DNA from 4 places in the Streptomyces sp. NPDC001851 genome. Region 1 is predicted to be linked to each of the others. Evidence: riboswitches for the same ligand, from Rfam matches in the RefSeq annotation. Region 1 holds a riboswitch; each other region holds the start of a gene.

Evidence for each region. A riboswitch is a leader RNA that binds a small molecule or an ion and turns the genes downstream of it on or off. The one in region 1 is predicted to bind cyclic di-AMP.
Region 2: it holds a riboswitch for cyclic di-AMP, as region 1 does, so the genes downstream of both, ABT171_RS22110 (transglycosylase SLT domain-containing protein) here and ABT171_RS26010 (transglycosylase family protein) in region 1, are expected to answer to the same signal.
Region 3: it holds a riboswitch for cyclic di-AMP, as region 1 does, so the genes downstream of both, ABT171_RS02615 (C40 family peptidase) here and ABT171_RS26010 (transglycosylase family protein) in region 1, are expected to answer to the same signal.
Region 4: it holds a riboswitch for cyclic di-AMP, as region 1 does, so the genes downstream of both, ABT171_RS31925 (M23 family metallopeptidase) here and ABT171_RS26010 (transglycosylase family protein) in region 1, are expected to answer to the same signal.

Annotation. Positions count from the first base shown of each region.
Region 1 covers NZ_JBEOYR010000018.1:99,962-104,759, reverse strand. Annotated here, with positions in the region: gene ABT171_RS26020 (FtsB family cell division protein) at 1-337, opposite strand, end outside; gene eno (phosphopyruvate hydratase) at 455-1,741, opposite strand; gene ABT171_RS26010 (transglycosylase family protein) at 2,014-2,715, opposite strand; cyclic di-AMP (ydaO/yuaA leader) riboswitch at 2,720-2,893, opposite strand; gene ABT171_RS26005 (transglycosylase family protein) at 3,076-4,221, opposite strand; gene ABT171_RS26000 (cytochrome P450 family protein) at 4,371-4,798, opposite strand, start outside.
Region 2 covers NZ_JBEOYR010000014.1:155,876-160,673, reverse strand. Annotated here, with positions in the region: gene ABT171_RS22115 (polyprenyl synthetase family protein) at 1-1,007, opposite strand, end outside; cyclic di-AMP (ydaO/yuaA leader) riboswitch at 1,527-1,702, shown strand; gene ABT171_RS22110 (transglycosylase SLT domain-containing protein) at 1,706-2,194, shown strand; gene ABT171_RS22105 (HAD family hydrolase) at 2,238-3,074, opposite strand; gene ABT171_RS22100 (FAD-dependent oxidoreductase) at 3,272-4,474, opposite strand; gene ABT171_RS22095 (carboxylate--amine ligase) at 4,520-4,798, opposite strand, start outside.
Region 3 covers NZ_JBEOYR010000001.1:556,580-561,377, forward strand. Annotated here, with positions in the region: gene ABT171_RS02605 (M23 family metallopeptidase) at 1-250, shown strand, start outside; gene pcrA (DNA helicase PcrA) at 302-2,782, opposite strand; cyclic di-AMP (ydaO/yuaA leader) riboswitch at 3,019-3,175, shown strand; gene ABT171_RS02615 (C40 family peptidase) at 3,183-4,364, shown strand; gene ABT171_RS02620 (tellurite resistance/C4-dicarboxylate transporter family protein) at 4,469-4,798, shown strand, end outside.
Region 4 covers NZ_JBEOYR010000026.1:100,074-104,871, forward strand. Annotated here, with positions in the region: gene ABT171_RS31910 (MarR family winged helix-turn-helix transcriptional regulator) at 1-109, opposite strand, end outside; gene ABT171_RS31915 (dihydrofolate reductase family protein) at 172-1,308, shown strand; tRNA gene ABT171_RS31920 (tRNA-Met) at 1,356-1,429, opposite strand; cyclic di-AMP (ydaO/yuaA leader) riboswitch at 1,729-1,875, shown strand; gene ABT171_RS31925 (M23 family metallopeptidase) at 1,885-2,913, shown strand; gene ABT171_RS31930 (aldo/keto reductase) at 2,985-3,929, shown strand; gene ABT171_RS31935 (PrsW family intramembrane metalloprotease) at 3,968-4,798, opposite strand, start outside.

The DNA.
Region 1 (4,798 bases):
CATAGTGCAGCCGGCGCCGGATCTGCTGCTCGGCGTAGGAGTCGTCCTGCCAGCGCGCCTTGAGGTCGCGCAGCTGCTCGACCCGCTTGCGGGCCTGCTCCTGCTGCCGCTGGAGGTCGGCGATCTCCGCGCGCTGGGAGACGTACTGCCGCATCGGGTAGGCGAGCGCGACGATCATCGAGCACAGCACCAGCGCGAGCAGCGCCGCCCGGCCGGTGAGCCGGGAGCGGCGGGCCTGCCGCTTGGTCTGGGAGCGGTAGACCCGGGCCGCCGTCTGCTCGCCGAGCAGCCGCAGCCTGGTCGCGGTGGAGAAACGGTCCCGGTCCTTCACGGCCATGCGGCTCTCCCGCCTCCCCTTTGCCCTGCGCTTCACACGTGCGTACGTCCCCGGACACGGTACGGGACCGGGTACGGGGACGTACGTATGACTGGCTAAGACTTAGCCCAGGTTGCGTCAGCCCTTGAAGCGCGGGAACGCGCTGCGGCCCGCGTACACCGCGGCGTCGTCGAGGATCTCCTCGATGCGCAGCAGCTGGTTGTACTTGGCGACGCGCTCGGAGCGGGCCGGGGCGCCGGTCTTGATCTGGCCGCAGTTGGTGGCGACGGCCAGGTCGGCGATGGTGACGTCCTCGGTCTCGCCGGAGCGGTGGGACATCATGCACTTGAAGCCGCTGCGCTGGGCCAGCTCGACGGCGTCCAGGGTCTCGGTCAGCGAGCCGATCTGGTTCACCTTGACCAGCAGGGCGTTGGCGGTGCCCTCCTCGATGCCGCGGGCCAGGCGCTCGGGGTTGGTGACGAACAGGTCGTCACCGACGAGCTGGACCTTGTCGCCCAGACGGTCGGTGATGACCTTCCAGCCGGCCCAGTCGTCCTCGAACAGCGGGTCCTCGATGGAGACGAGCGGGTAGGCCGCGACGAGCTCCTCGTAGTACTCCGTCATCTCGGCGGCGGAGCGCTCCTTGCCCTCGAAGAGGTACGTGCCGTCCTTGTAGAACTCGGAGGCGGCCACGTCGAGCGCGAGGGCGATCTGCTGGCCGGGGGCGTAGCCGGCCTCCTTGATGGCTTCCAGGATGAGGTCGAGGGCCTCGCGGTTGGAGCCCAGGTTCGGGGCGAAGCCGCCCTCGTCGCCGAGGCCGGTGGCCAGGCCCTTGCTCTTCAGGACCTTCTTCAGCGTGTGGTAGACCTCGGTGCCCCAGCGCAGGGCCTCGGAGAAGGACTCCGCGCCGATCGGGGCGATCATGAACTCCTGGATGTCCACGTTGGAGTCCGCGTGCGAGCCGCCGTTGAGGATGTTCATCATCGGCACCGGCAGCAGGTGCGCGTTGGGGCCGCCCAGGTAGCGGAAGAGGGGGAGGTCGCTGGCCTCGGAGGCGGCGTGGGCGACGGCGAGGGAGACGCCGAGGATGGCGTTGGCGCCGAGGGAGCCCTTGTTGTCCGTGGCGTCCAGGTCGAACATGGCCTGGTCGATCAGGCGCTGCTCGGTGGCGTCGTAGCCGACCAGCTCCGGGCCGATCTGCTCGATGACGGCGAGGACGGCCTTCTCGACGCCCTTGCCCTGGTAGCGGTTGGGGTCACCGTCGCGCAGCTCGATGGCCTCGAAGGCGCCGGTCGAGGCGCCGGACGGGACGGCGGCACGACCCGTGCTGCCGTCGTCGAGGCCGACCTCGACCTCGACCGTGGGATTGCCTCGGGAGTCCAGGATTTCCCGGGCTACGACGACGTCGATGGACGGCACGAGCATCTCCTTCTTGGATGTGACGCTGGAAGTGCGGGGCTTGCTGCCTTACGGCTGTGCCTTGCGACTAGAGCCTAACCGTCTCCGGCGGATCGGCCACCGACCGACCGCCCCGTGGACGGGGAGGGACACGCAGACGGTACCCATTGTTCACCAACGGAACAAAGGGTGGGTGCAGAGGGCACGCAGAAAAGACCCCGCCCCGGCGCGTACGGGGGAACACGCGCCGGGGCGGGGAGCCCGTGGGGACGGGGGGCGGGCCGGAGGACTGCCGCCGCTTACTTCAGGTGCAGCTGCTGACCCGGGTAGATGAGGTTCGCGTCCTCGACGATGTCCTTGTTCAGCTCGAAGAGCTTCTGCCAGCCGCCCTGGACGTGGTGCTGGACGGCGATGGAGCTGAGGGTGTCGCCCTTGACGACCTTGTACTCGCCGTCGCCCTTCTTGACCTTCTTGCCGGTCGGGGTGGTGACGGTCTTGCTCGCGGACGGGGCCGTGCGCTCGGCGGAGCGGGAGGCGGCCTGCTGGTCGGAGCGCGTGGTGGTGCTGGGCGCGGTGCTCTTCGAGGAGGTGGTGCCCGAGGAGGTGCTGGGCGCGGTGCCGTTGTAGGCGGCGCCCGACAGGCCCGTGCCGCAGACCGGCCAGGCACCCTTGCCCTGCGCGGCGAGGACCTTCTCGGCGACGGCTATCTGCTGCGCCTTGCTGGCCTGGTTGGCCTGCGGGGCGTAGGCGGTGCCGCCGTACGCGGCCCAGGTGGAGGCGGAGAACTGCAGACCGCCGTAGTAGCCGTTGCCGGTGTTGATGGACCAGTTGCCGCCCGACTCGCACTGGGCGACGGCGTCCCACTCGGAGGCGGTGGCGGCGGAGGCGTTGCCGGCCGCCATCAGCGGGGCGGCGACGGCGGCGCCGGTGACACCGGCGAGCGTGATGGCGCGGACGGCCTTGGACGGACGACGGTGCTTGCCCTTGCCGGAGAACAGCATGGATCAATCCCCTCACCGACGCCTGCGAGGTGAGCTGTCGGGTTCGGGCCGGTTGAGTTGCCCGGCCGCGCACTCGCTTTCGCGAGGCGCGGCTTCACCCCCAGCCGGTACCGGCGTGAACCGCCGGGCCCGGCACTTACCTTGGGTCCCCCGCTCCTGCCTACGGCGCTTGACGCGACGACTGTTCCCGGGCGACCGCTGGCAGGATTCGGCGTTGCGGCCGCCGGGGCTCGTGGTGACGAGCGGTCCTGACCGTAGACACGTGATCGACGGAATTTCAAAGACGATCAGGGCTTCTGAGACTCATCCCACACTTTCACCGAATCGGACATCCACGGCGAAACGGGGCGTCAACTGCCGCTACTTTGCGCCGTTTTCGGTATCGACTTCCAGGGTCTGACCGGCGGTGATGTGGTTGGGGTCGGCGCCGATGACGCTCTTGTTCCCGTCGTAGAGCGCGTGCCACCCGCCGTGGACGCCCAGGGAGTCGGCGATGGAGGCCAGGGTGTCCCCCTCGCGCACGGTGTAGGTGTCCGCCACGCGGCCGGCGTGGCGGCCGGAAGAGGGGGCATTCTGACCGTTTGTCACGCTTTCGTCCGCACTCTCGCCGCGGTGACGTCCGCCACTGCTGAGCGCGCCGGTGTCGACCAGGCTCCAAGACCCGGCGGACTGCTGGTAATTGTCCGATTCGTCGGTACCAGGGGTGACCGTCGGCGCGCTGTCATCACCCTGCGAACCGCCGCCGCCGGACGAGCCGGGCTTGTCGGTCTTGTCGGACTTGGGGGTGCTGGCTCCGCGGGAGCCGCCGGGCGCGTCCGGGGTCTTCGCGGCGCGGTCGCTCCGGTGCGGAGACGGCGTGGCACGCGGGTCCGACGGGGAGCCGGAGGCATCCGGACCCGAGGAGGCCGAACCGGAGGAGGCGGAACCGGAGGAGGCCGAACCGGAGCCCGAGTCGGAGCCGGAAGGGGAGCCTGAGCCGGAGCCAGAACCGGAGTCGGATGCGGATGAATCCGGCAGACCGGACGGGTCGGAGTTGCCGGTCGAGCCGGAGGCGTGACCCGAGCCATGCGTGTCGCCCGACCCGCCGGTGCCACCGGAGCCGACACCGGTGTCGACGTCGACCGAACCGGAGTTGGAGGTCAGGCCGGAGAGCAGGGCGCAGGTGGCCCACGGCTTGGTGCCCTGGTCGGCCAGGATCTTCTCGGCGACGGCTATCTGCTGCGAGCGGCTGGCCTGGTCGGCGCTGGCGGCGTACTGCGTGCCGCCGTACCTCCCCCAGTCGTCCTGCGAGATCTGCAGGCCGCCGTAGTAGCCGTTACCGGTGTCCGCGCTCCAGGAACCGCCGCTCTCGCACTCGGCGACCTTGTCCCAGGTGGTCCCGTCGGCCGCGTTGGCGCTGGCCGCGCCGAGCAGCGGGATGGCGATGGCGGAGCCGGTCACTCCGGCCGCGACGAGGAGGGCCGGAGCCTGGCGGGGGCGACGGTGACGACCGTTCCCGGAGAGCATGCGGAAGCCTTTCGTGCGACAGCAGGACCGGCGCGGCGCGCTGGAAGCCTCGCCACGCTGATGGGTGAACGTATCGGCAGACGATCACTTGTCACAAGTTCATGCCGCGCAGATCACGTGAAGATCACAAAGTTGAACGCCGTTCTTGCTCAGCTTCGCCCGGCTGCGCCGGCGGCCGGGGTGAACTCCACGGGCAGGGTGCGCAGGCCGCGCATGATGAGCCCGCCGCGCCAGCGCAACTCGTCCGGGTCCACGGCGAGCCGCAGGTCGGGCAGCCGGGTGAGCAGGGTGGCGAGCGCGGTCTGGCCCTCCAGCCGGGCGAGCGGCGCGCCGAGGCAGTAGTGGATGCCGTGGCCGTAGCCGAGGTGCTGGTTGTCGCGGCGGGCGAGGTCCAGCACGTCCGGGTCGGCGAACCGCTCCGGGTCCCGGTCGGCCGCCGCGAGCACCACGAGCACCGGGTCCCCGGGGGCGATGTCCTGGCCGCCGATGGTGAGCGGCTCGGTGGCGAACCGCCAGGTGGCCAGCTCCACCGGGCCGTCGTAGCGCAGGAGTTCCTCCACTCCGGTCTCCAGCAGGT
Region 2 (4,798 bases), on a different contig from region 1:
CCGGCGCGGTGCACCACCGCGTCGCACAGCTCCATCAGCGCCGCCTTGGCGTCGCACTCCCGCAGCGGCGCCAGCGCGGCGCGGGCCTCCTCCGCGTACCGGACGGTGTCCCGGCGGGCCTGCTCCAGCGCGGGGTGGACGCGCAGCGCGGCCAGCGCCTCGGCGTGCCGGGCGTCGTCGGCGAGGTCGGAGTCCAGCAGCCGGCACAGCGCGATGTCCTCGGGCAGCCCCAGCCGGGCCGCCCGCTCGCGCAGCCGCAGCACCGGGAGCGTCGCAATGCCCTCGCGCAGGTCGGTGCCGGGGGTCTTGCCGGACTCGTGCGAGTCGGAGGCGATGTCCAGGACGTCGTCGGCGAGCTGGAAGGCGACGCCGAGCCGCTCGCCGTACTGGGTGAGCACGTCGACGACCGTCTCGTCGGCGCCGGACATCATCGCGCCGAACCGGCACGACACCGCCACCAGGGAGCCCGTCTTGCCGCCGAGCACGTCCAGGTAGTGCTCGACCGGGTCGCGGCCGTCGGAGGGGCCGGCGGTCTCCAGGATCTGGCCCGTGACCAGCCGCTCGAACGCGAGGGCCTGCACCCGCACGGCCTCGGGGCCGAGGTCGGCGAGGATCTGGGAGGCCCGGGCGAAGAGGAAGTCGCCGGTGAGGACCGCGACCGAGTTGCCCCAGCGCGTGTTGGCGCTGTCCACGCCACGCCGTACGGCCGCCTCGTCCATGACGTCGTCGTGGTACAGCGTGGCCAGGTGGGTCAGCTCCACGACCACGGCCGACGGCACGACACCCGGTGCGTAGGGGTCGCCGAACTGGGCCGCGAGCATCACGAGCAGCGGCCGGAACCGCTTCCCGCCGGCCCGCACGAGGTGCTGCGCGGCCTCCGTGATGAACGGGACCTCGCTCTTGGTGGCCTCAAGCAAGCCTTCCTCGACAGCCGTCAATCCGGCCTGGACATCGGCTTCCAGAGCCTGGTCCCGCACGCTCAGCCCGAACGGCCCGACGACGGTCACGAGGGGTCTCCTGTCTGCTGGTGTCTGCTGGCGATTACACGGTTTGTCGATAGGTCGCTGCCATCACTCAAGTCAGCGTATCCGGTCCTGTTTCGATCACCGATAGCGCCCACCAGTCCAGCCTGGGAGGTATCGGGTCACGAGGGGATGTTTTTGATCACAGGATATGAACGTATATTTATCGACTTATCAAGATTCTGTCCGCTTTGTCGCGAGCGGAGAGGCGAGGGAAGCGGCACCGGCCGACCCACCCGAATCCCCCATGTCCGACTTGAAGCACTTTGCTATTTCGTGAGTTGGGTCACGGGCGCCCGCCGGCCCCCCACCCCCGCGGACCCCCCCTTCCTCCTTGCCGCGCTGGCGAGTTGAGGCTTGGCAACCGCAAAGGATCAAGCACCCCATAGGGAATAGATCAAGGTCAAACGGGACGTTGTGTGAATCCGGTACTTGTTCCCGACATGTGCTCTCGCATACGTTCCGGGCCGTCGGGCGGACGCCGAATCCTGCCACCGCCCGCATACCCATCCACGGACACATTCGTATGGCAGGAGCGGGGGACCCAGGTAAGTCGCCGGACCGGACGACACACGTCGCGCCGGGACGGCTCGGGGTGAAGCCGTGCCTTCCCGGGCACGGCCGGGCACCTCCCCGCCCGAACCCGACAGCTCACCTCGCAGGCGTCGGAGAGGAACTTTCCCATGCCTGCTGCCGCTCAGCACCGCCGTACCCGGAACAACCGCCTCGTCCGCGCCCTCGCCGCCGTCGGCACCGGTGCCGCCGTCCTCGCCCTGCCGCTCATCGGGGCGACCAGCGCCTCCGCCGCGACCCCGGCCGCCACCACGGTCTCCACCACCCCCGCCGGTTACCCGAACACCCTCGACGGCTGGATCCGCGAGTCCCTCGCGATCATGGCCCAGAAGGGCATCCCGGGCAGCTACAACGGCATCTACCGCAATGTCATGCGGGAGTCCTCGGGCAACCCCAACGCCATCAACCTCTGGGACTCCAACGCCGCCGCGGGCATCCCGTCCAAGGGCCTGCTCCAGGTCATCGACCCGACGTTCAACGCGTACCACGTGGCCGGAACGTCCTTCAACATCTACGACCCGGTCGCGAACATCACCGCCGCCTGCAACTACGCGGCCAAGCGGTACGGGTCGATCGACAACGTCTTCGGCGCGTACTGACGGCTCCGCCGACCGGCACGACAGACCCGTACTGATGGGCCGGTCAGTCGGTCGGCGCCGACGCCGGCCAGTCGGCCGGAAACAGTCTTTCGAGGACGACGGCGATGCCGTCGTCCTCGTTCGACAGGGTGATCTCATCGGCCACCGCCTTGAGCTCGGGGTGCGCGTTGGCCATGGCGACCCCGTGTCCGGCCCACTCGAACATGGGGATGTCGTTGGGCATGTCGCCGAACGCCAGGGCGTCCTTCGCGGCGATCCCGAGCCGCTCGGCGGCCAGCGCGAGGCCGGTCGCCTTGGTCACCCCGGACGGCTGCAGCTCCACGGTTCCCGGCCCCGACATGGTGACCGTCGCCAGCGAACCCACCACCGCGCGCGCGACCGCCGCCAACTCGTCGTCCGACAGCTCGGCATGGCGCAACAGCACCTTGCTGATGGGCTCGCACCACAGGTCGTCGCGCCGGCCGACCCGTACCGCGGGCAGGGTCGGGTGCGGCATCAGATAGCCGGGCTCGATGAGCGTGAGCCCGTCGACGCCGTCCTGGTCGACGGCCGCGTAGACCTGCCCCACCTCGGCCTCGATCTTGCCGAGCGCGGTCTCGGCCAGTTCCCGGTCCAGCCGGACCGACCACAGCAGACGGCCGGACGCGGCGTCGTAGACCTGCGCACCCTGCCCGCACACCGCGAGCCCCGTGCAGCCGAGGTGTTCGAGCAGGGGCCGTACCCGCGGGGCCGGCCGGCCCGTCACCACCAGGTGCCGGACACCGGCCCGCGCCACCCGGGCGAGCGCGGCGAGCGACCGGTCGGAGACCGTGTCGTCGCCGCGCAGCAGCGTTCCGTCCAGGTCGGTGGCGATCAGAGCGTACGCGGGGGAGGCTGCCATGATCAGAGAATACGGATACCTCGCCCCGCCGACTCATCTTGTCGGCCTGCGTACTTGCGTACCGGACAGCCCCAAGTGGCGTCCGCCGGCTCCTCGATGGCGGTGCGGATGCGGCCGGCCCCCGCACGGTCACGTCACCGCACCGCCGGAGCACGGGCAGGAGAGGCGACGGACCCGGGCCGGTTCTCCCGCAGGCTTCAGCCGTGGGCCGCCGCCAGGTGTTTCGTCAGGCGCGGAGAGGCGAACTCCGTACCGCAGACGAAGCGCATCACCGGGCCGTACGACGCCGCCGCCGGCAGGCCCGTGAAATACAGCCCGGGGACGGAGGAGACGTAGCCGGGGCCCAGCTTGGGCGTGCCACGGCTCACGGCGAGCCGGGTGCGCAGTTCGTGGCCGAGAAAGTCCATCGCCGCGATGTCGACGCGGTAGCCGGTGGCGGCGATGACGTGGTCGGCGGTGAGCCGCTCGGTACGGCCGCCGTGCGTGCGGACGGTGAGGACGGGGGTGCCGTCCGGCGCCTCGGCGCCCACGACCCGCTCCACGTCCTGGACCAGCACGGTGCTCTGGAAGCGCTCGCGCAGCCACCAGGCGCCGAGCGGTCCGAGGACCCGGCGGACCAGGAAGTGGCGGGTGGCCTCGGGAAGATAGCGGTAGGGGTGCGGGTAGTAGCTGAACGCCCACAGCGACCAGGCCCGGCCGAACGGGGACTCGGGGCGCAGCTTCGGCTGGTCCCAGGGCGGGGCGCCGAAGGCGACCCGGCCGCGGCCGCGCGCGACGACACGCACGCGTGCCCCCGCCTCGGCGGCGAGCGCCGCCGTCTCCAGCGCGGACTGCCCGGCGCCGACCACGATGAGCTCCTTGCCGGCGAAACGGCTCAGGTCGTGGTGCTGGGAGCTGTGCGAGACCGGCCCCGTGGGCGCCGGCCCGTCGGCCGCGGCTCCCGCCAGCTCCGCCGGGACGTGGGCCAGGCCCGACAGGCCGGTGGCGACGACGACGGCACGCGCGGTGAACGTCTCACCGGAGTCCAGCTTGAGTTCGAAGCCGCCGCTCTTGTCGCGGTCCACGGAGACGACCCGCACCCGCTCCAGGCCGGGGACCAGCTTCTGCTGGAACCACTCGCCGTAGGCGATGAACGTCTCCACCGGGATGATGTCCTCGTCGGTCACCAGACGGCGGATCCCGGCCGCGTCGCAGTAGTCGGCGAGGGTGTGGCCGGGCTGCGGGCAGTCGAGGTTGGAGGCGGCGGGCGTCGACTTCAGGAGCATGCCCTCGGGCATGTGGTCGCGCCAGCTGACCATGGGGTCGCCGAAGACGCGGACGGGGATGCCGCGCGCCCGCAGATGGGCGGCGGTGGACAGGCCGAACGGCCCGGCCCCGATGACTGCAACCGGTCGTGTCACGAAGTCCCTCCCCAGGACACGGTGCGCCACGCTGGGTGGCCTTGCCTACTTCGTGGTGGTGCTGCCGCCGCGGCGGTTGGTCCGCCACAGCTGATAGAGGTGCTTCGCGCCGGGGCGGACGAAGCGGGCGAGCATCGTGAGGAACGGCAGCGGGTCGTCACCCGCGAGCCAGGCCAGCTCCGTCCCGCTCGCCTTCGCCGGCGCGTGCGGCGTCGTATAGCCGCTGCGGCGGTAGGCGAGGAGGGCGGGCAGGTCGATGTTCTCCACGATGTAGCGGTGTCCGGCGCGCTGTTCCCCCTCCGGAACGGGGCGGCCGGTCAGGTT
Region 3 (4,798 bases), on a different contig from region 1:
GAAGTGGAACAGCGCCTACGGCAACATGATGATCGTGACGGCGAAGGACGGCACGGAGACCTGGTACTGCCACCTCTCCAGCTACCGCGTCGCTTCCGGTACAGCCGTCAAGGCCGGCCAGCCGATCGCCTACTCCGGCAACTCCGGCAACTCCACCGGCCCGCACCTGCACTTCGAGGTGCGGCCCGCGGGCGGGGCGGCCATAGACCCGCTGCCGTGGCTGAGGAGCCACGGACTCGATCCGACCTGAGCGTCCAAGCGTCCAGTGGCCCTCGCCGTTCGGCGAGGGCCACTGCTGCTTCTACAGCTTCTCCACCGGGGCGTACCGCAGCAGCAGCCGCTTCGGCTTGGCGTCGCCGAAGTCGATCGTCGCCTCCGCGTTCGCTCCCATGCCCTTCACGGCGACGACCGTGCCGAGCCCGAACTGGTCGTGGGTGACCCGGTCCCCGACGGCCAGCGCCACCACCGGCTTCTCCGCCGTGCGCCGCGTGGCGAAGCCGGACGCGCCCGACGCCGAGGAACGCGAGCGGGTCGAGGACAGCGAGGCCGCGATCCCGGAGGCCGGGCCGGAGGAAGCCGGTGCCGTCGCCCCCGTCCGCTTCCACTCGACATGGGCGGGCGGGATCTCCTCCAGGAAGCGGGAGGGCGGGTTGTACGACGGCTGGCCCCAGGCGCTGCGCATCGCGGAGCGGGTGAGGTAGAGCCGCTCCCGCGCGCGGGTGATGCCGACGTACGCCAGGCGCCGCTCCTCCTCCAGTTCCTTGGTCTGGCCGAGGGCGCGCATGTGCGGGAAGACGCCGTCCTCCATGCCGGTCAGGAAGACGACCGGGAACTCCAGGCCCTTGGCGGTGTGCAGGGTCATCAGGGTGATGACGCCGTCGCCGTCCTCCTCGTCGGGGATCTGGTCGGAGTCGGCGACCAGGGCGACCTGCTCCAGGAAGTCGGCCAGCCCCACCGGTTCGCCCTCGCCGCGCTCCTGCTCGAACTCCAGGGCGACGGCCGCGAGTTCCTGGAGGTTCTCGATGCGGGTCTCGTCCTGCGGGTCGGTCGAGGCTTGCAACTCGGCGAGATAGCCGGTGCGTTCGAGGACCGCCTCCAGGACGGTGGCGGGTCCGGCGCCGGACTCGGCGATCGTACGCAGGTCCTCCATCAGCGTGTTGAACCGCTTGACCGCGTTGGTGGAACGCGCGGCCATGCCGTACGCCTCGTCCACCCGCTTCAGCGCCTGCGGGAAGCTGATCTTCTCGCGCTGGGCGAGGGCGTCGACCATCGCCTCCGCGCGGTCGCCGATGCCCCGCTTGGGCACATTGAGGATGCGGCGCAGCGGCACCGAGTCCTCGGGGTTCGCGAGGACCCGCAGGTAGGCGAGGACGTCCCGGACCTCCTTGCGCTCGTAGAAGCGGACCCCGCCGACGACCTTGTAGGGCAGGCCGACGCGGATGAAGACCTCTTCGAAGACACGGGACTGGGCGTTGGTGCGGTAGAAGACGGCGACGTCGCCGGCCTTGGCGTCCCCCGCGTCCACCAGGCGGTCTATCTCTTCGGCGACGAACTGCGCCTCGTCGTGCTCGGTGTCGGCGACGTAGCCGGTGATCCGCGCGCCCTGGCCGGCGTTGGTCCACAGGTTCTTCGGGCGGCGGGACTCGTTGCGCTCGATGACCGCGTTGGCGGCGGACAGGATGGTCTGCGTGGAGCGGTAGTTCTGCTCCAGCAGGATCGTCGTCGCGTCCGGGTAGTCCTCCTCGAACTGGAGGATGTTGCGGATGGTCGCACCCCGGAAGGCGTAGATCGACTGGTCCGCGTCACCCACCACGCACAGCTCGGCGGGCGGGATGTCGTACGCGCCGGGTGGGGTGTCCTCGTCGTGTTCCCCGGTGCCGACGAGTTCCCGTACCAGCGCGTACTGGGCGTGGTTGGTGTCCTGGTACTCGTCGACCAGGACGTGCCGGAAGCGGCGGCGGTAGTGCTCGGCCACGTCCGGGAAGGCGCGCAGCAGGTTGACCGTCGTCATGATCAGGTCGTCGAAGTCGAGGGCGTTCGCCTCGCGCAACCGCGACTGGTACAGGGCGTAGGCCTGGGCGAGGGTCTTCTCGAAGCCGTCGGTGGCCTGGGCGGCGAAGTCCTCCTCGTCGATCAGCTCGTTCTTCAGGTTGCTGATCTTGGCGCTGAAGGACTTCGGCGGGAAGCGCTTGGGGTCGAGGTCCAGGTCGCGGCAGACCAGGGCCATCAGGCGCTTGGAGTCCGCGGCGTCGTAGATCGAGAACGACGACGTGAAGCCGAGCTTCTTGCTCTCCCGGCGCAGGATGCGCACGCACGCGCTGTGGAAGGTCATCACCCACATCGCGTGCGCGCGCGGGCCGACGAGCTGCTCGACGCGCTCCTTCATCTCGCCCGCGGCCTTGTTGGTGAAGGTGATCGCGAGGATCTGGCCCGGATGTACGTGCCGCTCGGCGAGGAGGTGGGCGATGCGGTGGGTGAGCACACGGGTCTTGCCGGAGCCGGCACCGGCGACGATGAGCAGCGGCGAGCCGGCGTGCACGACCGCGGCGCGCTGGTTGTCGTTCAGCCCTTCCAGCAGGGCCGCCACGTCGAGCGCGGGGCGGGGGGCGCCGTCGCGGTAGTAGGCGTCCCGATCCGGGGGCACGTCGAACTTCCCGCCGAACAGATCGTCCGGAAGCGGCTCCGGAGCGTGATCGTCCTCGGGCGGCGGCGGGGGCTCCTCCTCGCGCCCGCGAGGGGGCTGGAGGTCCGCCAGGAAGCTGTCGTCAAAGAGGCTGCTCATCGCTCTACGAGTCTAGGGCGCCCCACCGACAACCGGTCGCCGTCCCGGGAAGATGCCCCGCGGGCTCGATGGCGGAGATCCGGGAACACAGCCCTTACGCTGCGGAATCGCCCGATGGCGTAAACGTGATCCGGAGGTCGGATCACGAAAATGTATCGGACATATCACGCACCAACCTTCACACTAGTCACACGAGTTGGCTAGGTTGCCGTCAGGCCGCGTGCGCGGCCTCCGCCGAGTCCGGCGCGCCGCTTCCGGCGACCGGAGCCGGGGACCCACCGATCCCGGGGTGAATCGGCCGACTCCCACCCGGGACGAGGCCGTAGGGCAACCCTTCCGAGCCGCCGCCCGAACCCGACAGCTAACCCGGTAGGCGGCCCACTGGAAGGAGTCGCCTCCCTTGGCGTCGCACCGCAAGACGCGCCCCGGCGGAACCATCGGGACGGGCCTGCGCACCCCCGCCCTCGCCACCGCCGCCCTCACCTCCATGGCTGTGCTCTCGCAGACCGCGGAGGCCGCCCCGACCGATCGCGCCAAGCCGAGCCTGGAGGAGGTCGAGAGGAAGGTCGACGACCTCTACCGCCAGGCGGAGTCGGCGACCGAGAAGTACAACGCGGCCAAGGAGCGGACAGGAAAGCAGCAGGGCCGTGTCGACGCCCTGCGCGACGATCTCGCCCGGCGCACCGAACGCCTCAACAAGGCGCGCGAGGAGCTGGGCTCCTTCGCCGCGGCCCAGTACCGCAGCGGCGCCGCCACTCCCGGCACGGCCACCTTCCTGCTCGCGGACAGCCCGCAGGACTACTTCGACCAGAGCCAGCTGATGAACCGGCTGACCTCGCGGGAGAAGAGCACGGTCGACGACTACATCGGCGAGCAGGCCGCGACCATGAAGAAACGGCGGGAGGCCGCGGAGAGCCTTCAGACGCTGACCGACTCGCAGCACGACCTGCAGGCCGCCAAGGCCACCGTCCAGAGCAAACTCGCCTCCGCGCGCGAGCTGCTGTCGCAGCTGACGGCCCAGGAGAAGGCGCGGCTGGCCGCCATCGAACGGGAGAAGCAGCAGGAGGCGGCACGCAAGGCGGCCGAGCTCGCGAAGCAGCAGGCAGACCGGGAGCATTCCGCCTCGTCCTCGTCGTCGTCCTCATCGTCCTCGTCGTCCTCGTCGTCCGGATCCGGTTCGACGGGCTCCGGCTCGGCCGGCTCCACGCCATCCGGTTCCTACGGCACGAAGGCCGAGAAGGCGATCGCCTTCGCCCGTGCGCAGCTCGGCAAGCCGTATGTGTGGGGCGCCACCGGGCCGGACTCCTACGACTGCTCGGGCCTCACCCAGGCCGCCTGGAGAGCGGCCGGCGTCGCCCTCCCGCGCACCACCTACGACCAGGTCGATGCGGGCACCACGGTGTCGCTGGCCAACGCGCGGCCGGGCGACCTGGTCTTCTTCTACGACGACATCAGCCACGTCGGCGTCTACCTGGGCAACGGCATGATGATCCACGCCCCGAAGCCGGGCGCCTACGTCCGCGAGGAGTCGATCTTCTACGGCGGAGAGTCGATCATCCACAGCGTGGTCCGGCCGGGCTGACCGGGCCGGCTTTCTTCGCCGCACGCGCGCGTAGCGGCGTTTTCGCCCTCCACGCGCGCGTGCCCTTCCCCGGCGGGGCCGTGCGGCTCCCTAGCATCGGGCGCATGCCCGGCATCCCAGGTCTGCGTACGTGGTGGGCGGAGCGGCCCCCCGCGGCCGGGGCCGCCGTGATGGCGACCGGCATCCTGTCGGTGGGGCTGCACCTGACCGGCGCCGAGGCGCTCTCCTGGGTGACGCTCGCGATGACCGGCGTCGCCTGGGTGGCGCTGGCCGCCGACTTCGTCCTGCGGCTGCTCTGCGAGCGGCAGCGCTGGGTGGCCGAGGCGGAGAGTCCCGGCGCGCTCAGCGCCGTCGCCGCGACCACCGTGCTCGGCACCCGGGTCGCGGAGCTGGGCCGGCAGACCGTGGCCGGGGCGCTGCTGGCGCTCGCGGCG
Region 4 (4,798 bases), on a different contig from region 1:
CGGCCGTCTGCTGCAGGTTCCGGTCGATCGCGTCGTCCAGGAGCCGGGCGGCGGCCAGGTAGGCGCGCCAGGCGCGCTGCTCCTCGGGAGTGAGCCAGCGGGTCGTCATGCCGCCAGTGTAAGTTTGTTTCAAACTTGAACCAAGAGCCACTTCGCAGGGAGAGCGCGCCGATGTCGTACCCCTATGTGCTGCTGTCCGCCGCCGTCTCCCTCGACGGCTACCTGGACGACACCGGCCCCGACCGGCTCCTGCTGTCCAGTCCGGCCGACTTCGACCGGGTCGACGCCGTCCGGGCCTCCGTCGACGCGATCCTGGTCGGCGCCGGCACGATCCGCGCCGACAACCCGCGGCTGCTGGTCAACTCCGCCGAGCGCCGCGCGGCCCGGGTGGCCGGGGGCAGGCCGGAGTACCCGCTGAAGGTCACCGTCACCGCCACCGGCGACCTCGACCCCGACGCCCGCTTCTGGCACACCGGCGGCGACAAACTCGTCTACACGACCGACCAGGGCGCCGAACGCGCCGCCCGCCTCCTCGGCGGCACCGCCGGCGTCGTCCCGCTCGGCCCCGGCCTCGACTGGCACGCCCTGCTGGCCCATCTGCACGACGTGCGCGGCGTACGCCGCCTGATGGTGGAGGGCGGCGGCACGGTCCACACCCAGCTGCTGCAGCTGGGCCTCGCGGACGAACTCCAGCTGGTCCTCGCGCCGCTGTTCGTCGGCGACCCGGCCGCTCCCCGCCTGTTCGGCCCGGGCGCCTACCAGCCCGGCCGGCTGCGCCTCACCGAGACCCGCCGCATCGAGGACGTGGTCCTCATGCGCTACGAGCCCACGGCCCCCGGCACCGGCCCGGTCCCCGCCGCCGCCGACCGCCACTGGCTGCGCACCGCCTGCGACCTGGCCGCGCTGTGCCCGCCCTCGGAGACGGCGTTCAGCGTCGGCGCGGTCGTGGTCGCCGCCGACGGTACGGAGCTGGCGCGGGGCCATTCCCGGGAGGGTGCCGACCCCGTGGTCCACGCGGAGGAGGCGGCGCTGGCGAAGGTCGACCCGGCGGATCCGCGGCTGGCCGGCGCAACGGTCTACAGCAGCCTGGAACCCTGTGCCCGGCGGTCCTCCCGGCCGGCGCCCTGCGCCGAGCTCATTCTGCGGGCGGGGGTGCGCAGGGTGGTCACCGCGTGGCGGGAGCCGGACACGTTCGTTTCGTCGGCCGACGGTACGGGGGTCCTCGTCGAGGCGGGTGCACAGGTGGTCGTACTGCCGGAGCTGGCGGGACCCGCCCAGGCGCCGAACGCGCATCTGCTGGGGCGCTGAAAACACCCAGGGCCGGAATCCACTGGATTCCGGCCCTGGGCCTTCAGTAGCGGGGACAGGATTTGAACCTGCGACCTCTGGGTTATGAGCCCAGCGAGCTACCGAGCTGCTCCACCCCGCGTCGTTGTGACTCCAGAGTACCCCATGCGCGGGGTGGTGCGCACACCGCGTTTCCGGGTCCGTTGATCATCTGCACGGACGGTGACCGGATGGCAGCCCTCCGCATAACATCTGAGTCACCATCAAAAACGCCGAGACTCCTGAACACCGGTCAACTCGCCCGTTTCGCGGCGCTCCTGACCGGTAAGTCCACGGCCGAAATCGTTAATGATCAAGCCGGATGGCTTGGAAAGTGACCAGCAGGTCTATTAACGTTCGATAACGCAGCGCGGTCGTCCCAGCCGTCACAAGAGACGGCTCCGTGCGCACGCGCCGAATCCCGCGAGGGAACCGGGGAACCACCACTTTGGGGTGAATCGTGCGAATGCCGCAGCCGGTATACGCGCGTAGGAGACCTTCCTGCTCCGAACCCGTCAGCTAACCCGGTAGGCGGAGGAAGGAAAGGAGCACGCCCCCGTGGCGTCCAACCGGCCTGCCCCAGAAGCCCCGTTCACACCCGCGCCGACCGAGCCCGAGACCTTCGGCTACGGCGCCCACCGTGCCGAAGAGGGCCCCTGGGAGGAGTGGAACCCCACCGAGGACTCCGTCGCCCCGGTCCGCGGCCGGCACCGTGTCGCCAAGCAGCGCGGCGGCTTCGCGCGCAGCTCCACCGTCCTCGGCGTCGGCGTGCTGGCCGCGGTCGGCGCGGGCGGCATGGCCAGCGCCAACACCGGCAAGCCGCCGGTCTCCATATCCCTGCCGGACCTGGACTCCGTCGGCCACCTCTTCGGCGACGACTCCTCCGACGCGCCCCGGACGGACCCCTCCGCGCTCAGCAACGTCGGCGTGACCTCGGCCGACGGCAAGGACTCCGACGCGGGCGAGGCGCTGCGCAACCGGATCATGGCCCAGGCCGAGCAGCAGCAGAGCAAGGCCGACAGCAAGGCCACCGTCGCCGCGCTCGCCGCCGCCGAGAAGCAGACCGCCGACGCCGCGGCCAAGGCGGAGCAGGACGCCGCCGCCAAGGCCGCCGCGGCCAAGGAGAAGGCGGAGGCCGACGCCAAGAAGGCGGCCGAGGCCAAGCGCCTGGCCGAGCTGGCCAAGCAGTACCAGCTGCCCGTCGTCTCGTACACGATCACCGGCACCTTCGGCCAGCCCGGCGCCATGTGGTCCTCCGGCTACCACACCGGCCTCGACTTCGCCGCCCCCACCGGCACCCTCATCAAGGCCATCCACGGCGGCACGATCACCCAGGCCGGCTGGGCCGGCGCCTACGGCTACCGCACGGTCCTCACCCTGGACGACGGCACCGAGCTGTGGTTCTGCCACCAGTCCTCGATCAACGTCAGGGTCGGCCAGAAGGTCTCCACCGGCGAGGTCATCGGCCGCATCGGCGCCACCGGCAACGTCACCGGCCCGCACCTGCACCTGGAGGTCCACCCGGACGGCCAGGCCGCCGGCATCGACCCGGCGCCGTGGCTGCGGGACAAGGGCCTCAACCCCTGACCTCTCCTTTCGCGGGATCCTGGACACCGGCGGCGGAATGCGATCACCCACCGCCGGTGTTGACGTAGAGCATGACTTCTCTGCGCACACTCGGTTCCTCCGACCTTGAGGTCTTCCCGCTCTCCCTGGGCGGCAACGTCTTCGGCTGGACCGCCGACGAGAAGACCTCCTTCGCCGTCCTCGACGCCTACACGGCCGCCGGCGGCAACTTCATCGACACCGCCGACGTCTACTCCGCCTGGATCGAGGGCAACAAGGGCGGCGAGTCCGAGACGATCATCGGCAAGTGGACCAAGGCCCGCGGCAACCGCGCCGACGTCGTCATCGCCACCAAGGTCAGCCAGCACCCCGAGTACCAGGGACTGTCCGCGGCCACCATCAAGGCCGCCGCCGACGCCTCCCTGCGCCGCCTGGACACCGACTACATCGACCTCTACTACACCCACTACGACAAGCCCGAGGTGCCGGTCGAGGAGATCATCGGCGCGCTGGACGAACTGGTGAGGGCGGGCAAGGTCCGGCACATCGCCGCCTCCAACATCAGTCCCGAACGGCTGCAGGCCTCCCTGGACTTCTCCGACCGCGAGGGCCTGGCCCGCTATGTCGCCCTCCAGCCGCACTACAACCTCGTCTCCCGCGACACGTACGAGGGCCCGCTGCAGGACCTGGCAGCCAAGCAGGGGCTGTCCGCGGTGCCGTACTACTCCCTCGCCTCGGGCTTCCTGACCGGCAAGTACCGCCCCGGCACCAAGGTCGACAGCGCCCGCGCCGGCCGCGCCCAGCAGTACGCCGACTCCGAGCACGGCCAGAAGGTCCTGGCGGCCCTGGACGAGGTCGCCGCCGCCCACGCGGCCCCCGTCGCCACGGTCGCCCTCGCCTGGCTGGCCGCCCAGCCGACGATCACGGCCCCGATCGCCTCGGCCCGCACGGTGGAGCAGCTCCCGGCGCTGCTGGGGGTGGCGGACCTGAAGCTGACGGACGCGGAGCTGACGAAGCTGACGGAAGCGTCGGCATAGCTCCCACGGCGGTGCCGAACCCTCCGCCACCCGAAGGTCTACGACCGGTACGGGTGGTACGCGGGATACGGCACCGCCGGATAACCGAACTGCGGAGCCCAGTGGACCGGCGCCGGAGCAGTCGCCCTCGCCGCGTACTCCAGAGCCGGCCGGGCCGACTCCCTGCGCTTCCACAGTTCGTCCAGCAGCTCCCGCTCCCGTACGACGAAGTCGGCCCCGCCCTTCCCCTTGCGCCCCCGGTGCCGCAGCGACGCCAGCGACGTCGCGTACGCCTCGTACTGCGCCACGGCCTGCGCCGCGGGCCGCCCGGCGTGGTGGCGGGCGTAGTCACGGGCCGCCCGCCGCGCCCGCATCGACCCGAGCGCGAACGGCTCGGCGGGCCCCAGCCACCCGGCCAGCACATACGCCGGCAGCTCCGCCCGCACGGTCCGCAGCTCCCGCTGCCGCGTCCAGATCGCCAGCCAGGTCAGCAACCCGAACACGGGCACCATGAAGCCGCCGTAGACGGCGAAGAACCCGAACTCGCCGAAGGTGGAGGAGCCGTTCCAGAAGGCGTGCATGCTCATCGCGAGCAGCAGACCGCCGAGCGGCGTCAGCACCCGCCGGGCGTGCTGGCGCTCCGCGGAGAGCGCGGCGGCGCCGAAGCCGATGCCGGTGAGGGTGGTGAACAGGGGGTGCGCGAACGGGGACATCACGATGCGCACGAAGAAGGTGGCGGCGGTGACGGAGGCGATGCCGCGACCGCCGCTGAGCTGGTCGGTCCCGAAGGCCGTACCCAGGTAGAGGATGTTCTCGGTGAACGCGAACCCGGTGGCGGTGATCCCGGCTATCACCACCCCGTCCACGATCCCGGTGAAGTCACGTCTGCG